Regions from separate parts of the Arthrobacter sp. IK3 genome, predicted to be linked through region 2. Evidence: riboswitches for the same ligand, from Rfam matches in the RefSeq annotation. Region 2 holds a riboswitch; the other holds the start of a gene.
What was found. A riboswitch is a leader RNA that binds a small molecule or an ion and turns the genes downstream of it on or off. The one in region 2 is predicted to bind cyclic di-AMP.
Positions count from the first base shown of each region.

Region 1: another riboswitch for cyclic di-AMP. It lies ahead of ACSLGO_RS16940 (M23 family metallopeptidase); the one in region 2 lies ahead of ACSLGO_RS08740 (C40 family peptidase).

Region 1 is NZ_JBPPSW010000014.1:89,957-93,156, forward strand. Features, by position in the region: gene ACSLGO_RS16935 (NlpC/P60 family protein) at 1-222, opposite strand, end outside; cyclic di-AMP (ydaO/yuaA leader) riboswitch at 226-382, opposite strand; gene ACSLGO_RS16940 (M23 family metallopeptidase) at 508-1,272, opposite strand; cyclic di-AMP (ydaO/yuaA leader) riboswitch at 1,276-1,485, opposite strand; gene ACSLGO_RS16945 (metal-dependent transcriptional regulator) at 1,571-2,272, opposite strand; gene serC (phosphoserine transaminase) at 2,497-3,200, shown strand, end outside.
Region 2 is NZ_JBPPSW010000005.1:194,092-197,291, reverse strand. Features, by position in the region: gene ACSLGO_RS08740 (C40 family peptidase) at 299-1,225, opposite strand; cyclic di-AMP (ydaO/yuaA leader) riboswitch at 1,229-1,394, opposite strand; gene ACSLGO_RS08735 (hypothetical protein) at 1,902-2,321, opposite strand; gene ACSLGO_RS08730 (hypothetical protein) at 2,596-2,943, shown strand; gene ACSLGO_RS08725 (DNA alkylation repair protein) at 3,083-3,200, shown strand, end outside.

The DNA of each region.
Region 1 (3,200 bases), on a different contig from region 2:
CACAACGTTAAGGGGGGTGGATTCAAGGGCCTGGCGGTCGGTCGAGACCGGGGCTGCCTGGGCCGGCATACCTGCGGCCAGGACGAGGCCGGAAGCAGCGACGACGACGGCGGCCTGGCGACCTACGGAGCCTGCGTTGGCGGTAACAGCTTTGGACAGCGCGGTAAACGGAGTTACCGGCGCAGTGGCGGCACGACGGCGGCCGGAATTGACTGATGACACAGTTTTGCCTCTCCCAATGCCTACGAGGTGAGCTGTCGGATTCGGATGGGAGTCACCCGGTTGCTGGACTGCTAGGTCCGGCAACTTAACCCCAAGGGCTTCTTACGAAACCCGAAATTGGTTCCCCCGCCTCTGCCATGCGATTTTGCGAACGGATCTCGGACAGTGGCAGAGCTCGGCAATCTGTTCGAGAGTGTCTGATCTTTGGCGAATCAGGCACGGTGACGAGAATATAACAACATCACTGAAATGTCACGCTCAGGTCACGAAAGCGTGTTGGAGCGGTCACAACCAGCCCAGGGGGTCGACGGGAGTGCCGTTTACGAGTACTTCGAAGTGCAGATGGCAGCCGGTTGAAGCGCCCGTGGTGCCGCTGGCACCCACCAGATGGCCGCGCTCCAGGGTGTCCCCAACGGAGACACTGATGGCGGAGAGATGGTTGTAGGTGGTTTCAACGCCGTTACCGTGATCCACCACAACGCGGTTGCCGCCGCCCAGTGCATGCCAGCCGGCTGACTTCACCGTGCCGGCCGCAGCCGCGGTCACTTCGGTGCCGCATGCTGCGGCGAAGTCCTGGCCCGTGTGCAGTTCCCCGGCGGTGCCGGTAATGGGACTGACCCGGTAGCCGAAGGAGGACGTCTGGACCAGGTCCGAACTCAGCGGGGTGGCCAGCGTTCCCTTGGCCGCGGCCGGGATCACGTCCGTACCGGCCACGGTCAGGCTGCGGAGCTTGGCATCCGGATCAAACTTGGAGCTCAGTGCGGTCCGCTCGAAGTCCAGGACAGCGTTGGCGTCCGCGGAGACCGGGTCTGCGGCAACCGGCTGCGGCTCGACAGCCGGATCGGTGGCTGCCGCCGTCGTCGGTACCGCTACCGTCAGCACCAGCCCGGAGGCGGCAGCGGCAATGGCGAACTTCTGGGCAGCTCCGCCGATGGGGCGGTGTACGGGTTCGGCGCGGCGCCTTCCGGTGGTCCGGACGGCGGTGCGTGGGCGCAGTTCAGCAGCTGGCGATTCAGCCCTGCGCCTGCCCGAAGCAGCATGCTTCGACAAGTGTTTCCCTCTCTAACAAGCCTGCGAAGTTAGCTGTCGGATTCGAGTAGAGAAACTCGGCCCACGACGCACGTACAGTCCGGTGAGGATTGTGCCGTGCTGCTCGAAGGGCTTCACCCCAAGACAGTAATACTGCCGGTTGGTGGGTCCTCCGCCCCTGCCCGCGAACGGTTGCACCTGCGGTCCAGTGGCAGGGTTAGGCTGTTGGACCGGTGAACGGTGTTGTTGCTGTAGTCAGATGCCACTATAGGGGAAAAAGCCCAAAAGATACCATTCCGTTATCTGGAGCGGCGGCAGGTCACGAAGCGGGCGCGGAGACAAACACGTGCGAAGCCACTTCCGCGGGCAGTTCCAGGGCACCCTCGATGCCCGGCACGCGGACGGAGATGTAGCCTCCCACCACCTCGGCGGTGATGGTGGCACCCGGACGCAGGCCGGCTTCGTCGAGCTGGGTCAAGAGCTCCGGATCCACCTGGATCGGTTCGGCCAGGCGTTCAAGGAGCATTGGCTGACCGGCGCTGACCTCCGATACAGCGGAGAGCAGGTCCCGGTACGGAGTAAGCGGCTGGAGTGCTGCCTCCCCGCCAAGGGCTTCCAGGCCCGGAATCGGATTGCCGTACGGGGACTCCGTGGGCTTACCCAGCAGGTCATACAGCCGGCGCTCCACCCGCTCGCTCATGACATGTTCCCAGCGGCAGGCCTCGTCGTGGACATAGGCCCAGTCCAGGCCGATCACGTCTGCCAGCAGGCGCTCAGCGAGGCGGTGCTTGCGCATGACTTCGGTGGCGCGCCGCCGTCCAAGGTCCGTCAGTTCAAGCTGACGGGTACCGGAGACCACCACCAGCCCGTCCCGTTCCATCCGGCCAATGGTCTGGGAAACGGTGGGACCGGAGTGGCGCAGGCGCTCGGCGATCCGGGCCCGCAAAGCCACGATGTTCTCTTCTTCCAGCTCAAGGATCGTCCGAAGATACATCTCAGTTGTGTCGATGAGGTCCGTCATGACCAGCCACTCCTAGCAATCGTGCAAAAGAGAATCACCACAGCGGCGCAGAACGCGCCGGCAGTTTTGTTTCCACGTTAGCCCATGGCCGCAAACCCGGCTGAATTACCGCATCTGCTGATCCCGTGCCCGAGGGCCGGTCATAAATAGGACCGGGACGGGCACGGGGTGTTGAATGGAAGGGTACGTGAAGCACCCTGCCAACCCGCTTGGAGCATACAGAAATGGGCGATACCGCCGTTACGATTCCCGCTGAACTTCTCCCCAGGGACGGGCGCTTCGGAGCCGGTCCTTCCAAGGTCCGTCCGGAGCAAATCCAGGCGCTGTCCGACGCCGGAACCAAGCTGCTCGGAACATCCCACCGCCAGGCCCCGGTCCGGAACCTTGTGGGAAGCGTCCGCGAAGGCCTCTCCCACCTCTTCTCCGCGCCTGAGGGCTACGAAGTTGTCCTCGGCGTCGGCGGTTCCACTGCCTTCTGGGACATTGCGTCCTTCGGCCTGGTGGAGAATAAGGCCCAGCACCTGTCATTCGGCGAATTCGGCTCCAAGTTCGCCGCGGCCACCAACAAGGCACCGTTCCTTGCCGCATCCAGCATCATCAAGGCCGAGCCGGGCACGCGTCCCGAGGCGGTTGCCGAAGAGGGCGTGGATGTCTACGCCTGGCCCCAGAACGAAACATCCACCGGTGTGGCCGCTCCGGTCCGCCGCGTTGCAGGCGCCGACGAAGGTTCGCTGGTCCTGATTGACGCCACTTCCGCTGCCGGCGGCCTGGACGTGGACCTCGCGGAGTCTGACGTGTACTACTTTGCTCCGCAGAAGAACTTCGCTTCCGACGGCGGACTGTGGCTGGGCATGTTCTCCCCCGCAGCGCTTGAGCGCGCCGCGCGGATCAATGCCTCCGACCGCTGGATCCCGGATTTCCTGAACCT
Region 2 (3,200 bases):
TTTGCGAGCCAGATGGACCGGCTCGCTGAGGGGAACACCGTCCCACTACAGGCCCCGTAGGCGAAGTGGCGGGAGCGCGGAGGCGGTACCAGCACATGGGTGAAGGTTCTGCCGGCCGCGAGTCTGGCATGTTCCATTATTTCACGTTCGGGGCTTGAGCACCCTGCCTGGAGCAGAGCGGGCTGATCCGGGTTCCCGGATCTGCCAGGGATGCCCGCGGCATTAAAGCAGGGCGCCCCCTTCGGGATCCGAAAGGGGCGCCCTGGGTGCTGCCGGCAAGAACCGGCGGCTACGCAGACTATGCGCGGTAGTAGACGGGGCCGGAGCCGAGGTTTGCGGTTGCGATAACGGTCTGGTTACCGTTCATCCCGCTGTGGATGGCCTGGCCGTCGCCGATGTAGATGGCGATGTGGGGGACACCGGCTCCGCCGTTGGCGTAGTAGATCATGTCGCCGGGCTGCGGGTCGGAGACCGGGGTGCCGTAGGCAGCCAGCTGTGCGGGGGACAGGTCGCCCACCGAGTGGCCTGCAGCGCGCAGTGCCTGCTCCACCAGGACGGTGCAGTCCTGCATGGCGCCGAGCTGGGAGTAGGCGGAGCTGACCATGATTGCGCCGGCGCCGGAAGCTGCCGCGGCGGGTGCCGGGGTCACAGCCTGCGTGGTGACGTTGCTCTCGTAACCGGTAAAGGTGCCGGGATCGGTGTACGAAGCAGCGGGGGCTGCGGCCTCGGCCGGAGCCGCATAGGTCTCAGCCGGAACGTAGGTCTCCACCGGTGCTGCGGCCACGGCCGGAGCTGCGGCGGCCTCACCGGAAACAGTGATGACGTCACCGGGGTAGATGATGGACGCCAGCGACAGCCCGTTCAGCGCCAGGACGCTGTCCAGGGTGACGCCGTAGGAGGCCGAGATTTCGCTCAGCGTGTCACCTGACACTACGGTGTGGGTTACGGCCGCCGCCGGAGCCGGGGTTTCAGCTGCCGGGGCAACCGCGGGCTGGGGGGCTGCGGGCTGGGCGGCCGGAGCGAAGGTGCTGGCTGCCGGTGCCGGGGTTTCGTTGATGACTGCGCTGGCCTGTGCCGGTGCTGCCATGCCGAACATGAGGCCTGAGCCTGCTACGACGGCTGCTGCGGTTCCGGTTACAGTGCGTGCCTTGACGGGTGCTGCCTTTGCGATGCTGGTCCAGATGCTGGACTCTGCGCAGTGACGTCCGCGATTCTTAGAAGACAAGGTATTACCTCTCCCTATACCTGCGAGGTGAGCTGTCGGGTTCGGATGGGAGTCACCCGGCCGCCGGTCTCATCCGGTCGGCTTAACCCCAAGGATTCAAAGGACCCAAAAAATTGGTTCCCCCGCCCCTGCCGTCGTATTGCAAAAGGGACCCCGGCCAAGCGGCAGAGCTAGGTAACGAGCCCGGGGCGCCGCATCAGGACTGCGGCATGCCAAGGACACTAACAGCAATTTCTTTTTGATTGCAATTCGGTAACGACGCCGTGTTGCCATTGTGTGCAGTGAGTCACGCGTGTTAGCTGAGCACCTTGCTGTCTAGTCTTATCACAGCAGTCCCGCGCGCCACATGCCAGCCGGGTCCGATATGGGCCCCCGGGCGGTCGCTGACGGCGCTTTGCCGCGGGGTCGGCAGGACGGCATGGCCGGTCCGGGTGCGGGGCAAAAGCCCCGGATTCAAGGGGAACGACACCTCGCCGGAGAGTGGGGCGCAGTGAAGGAATTCCCCATTTCAGCCGCCTGAATGGTCTCCAGCGGGCCGGCAGGTACGGTCCCGCCGGCCTGCAGGCGGGGATGGTTGCAGATCACAGTTATGCCGCACTCAACCCTTAGGCGTAGTGGTGATTCACACACTATTAGCCCGGATTGACCGGCGCTGCGACGGAGACCCCGCGCTGCCTTACGCGCGGGGAACGGAGCGCCGGACCGCAGTCCAGATGACCCACATGCCGCCAGCAGTAGTAAGGGCGGCAGCGGTAGGCAGCAGCCAGGTGACCGGCGTTCCTCCGGAGGCTGACACGGCTGCGTACAGCAGCCAGCACGCCGCCAGGGCCCCACCAGCAGCGCCTGCACAGAACCGCGGGGATTTACCCGCTGAAGCTCCCACGTATGCGGCTGCGCTGGCGGGGCAGGCGAACGATCCACCCAGGGCCGCGCCGCCCACGATAGTCCAGAGGACATAGCTGGAGAGGTCTCCAGGCTCGACGAGGGAGGCGGTAGTGAGCTGGAAGTTGACCATGGCGAGCGCCACGCCGGCCAGCGCGCCCAGCGGGATGAGGAGAAAGACGGGTCTACGGGTCCGTGCGGGCGTGCTGCTCATGCTGCCAACTCTATCCGCGGCGGCTGGACCCGGCAGAAATGAGAGGTGAATGACATCCCGCTTTTTATGAATGACTCAGAATAACTGCTAGAGTCTTATCAACGCCTGACGCCTACCGCCAGGCCTTCCCGTCCACAGCCGGTCACCCGCGAATGGACCGAGGACCCGTGCAGCCCGGCCAGACGGGCTGCTCCCACTTTTGACGCAACGCCGCCCAGGAGCCGGTGCACTTTGTGCTGCCCGGCTGCCCGGCCTCCGACCCATGAGGAGAACAATGTTCGAGACAACCACTTCCGCCCCCGCCCGCACCATCCAGCACCGGGCCGCAGTGCGGCAGCAGGGCCAGAGCCGCATTGAACGGACCGTTCCGGCCGGGCGCCTCGCTGCGCTGGGCGGCAATTACGTTGCAGCCTTCGGCCGGCCCGGGTCAGTTCCCGCACACCGGCATGCTCTCCTGTCCGGCGCCGCCTCCGGCCACGGCTACACCGCACGGTTTGACGGCGCGGAACACCGAACCCCTGCAGCAGCTGTAGACAGCTACACTGCCGTTTTTGGATCCGCCTCCGATGCGCCCGCCCCTGCTGAGCGTGCCCGCGGCAGCTACACGGACGCCAACCTCTGAGTCGGCGTCCCCCCGGGCGCAGCGGCCGGAGCATGCCCGGCAGCGCTAGGATGGGAAACCGCCGCGGGAACCAGCGGCGGTTCGCTGACCCGGATTGCCGGGTTCCTACGGCTGATTGCGGGGGACTGCCTTGGGCGCCATGGATGATTTGCTGGGCCCTGCCGAAGTAGCCGCCCTGCAGCGCAGCCTCGCCGCTGCCGCCCCGGCACCGGGGCTCGACCGGCTGCATGGAGTGGTGCCGGAGCTCAACGCGCTTT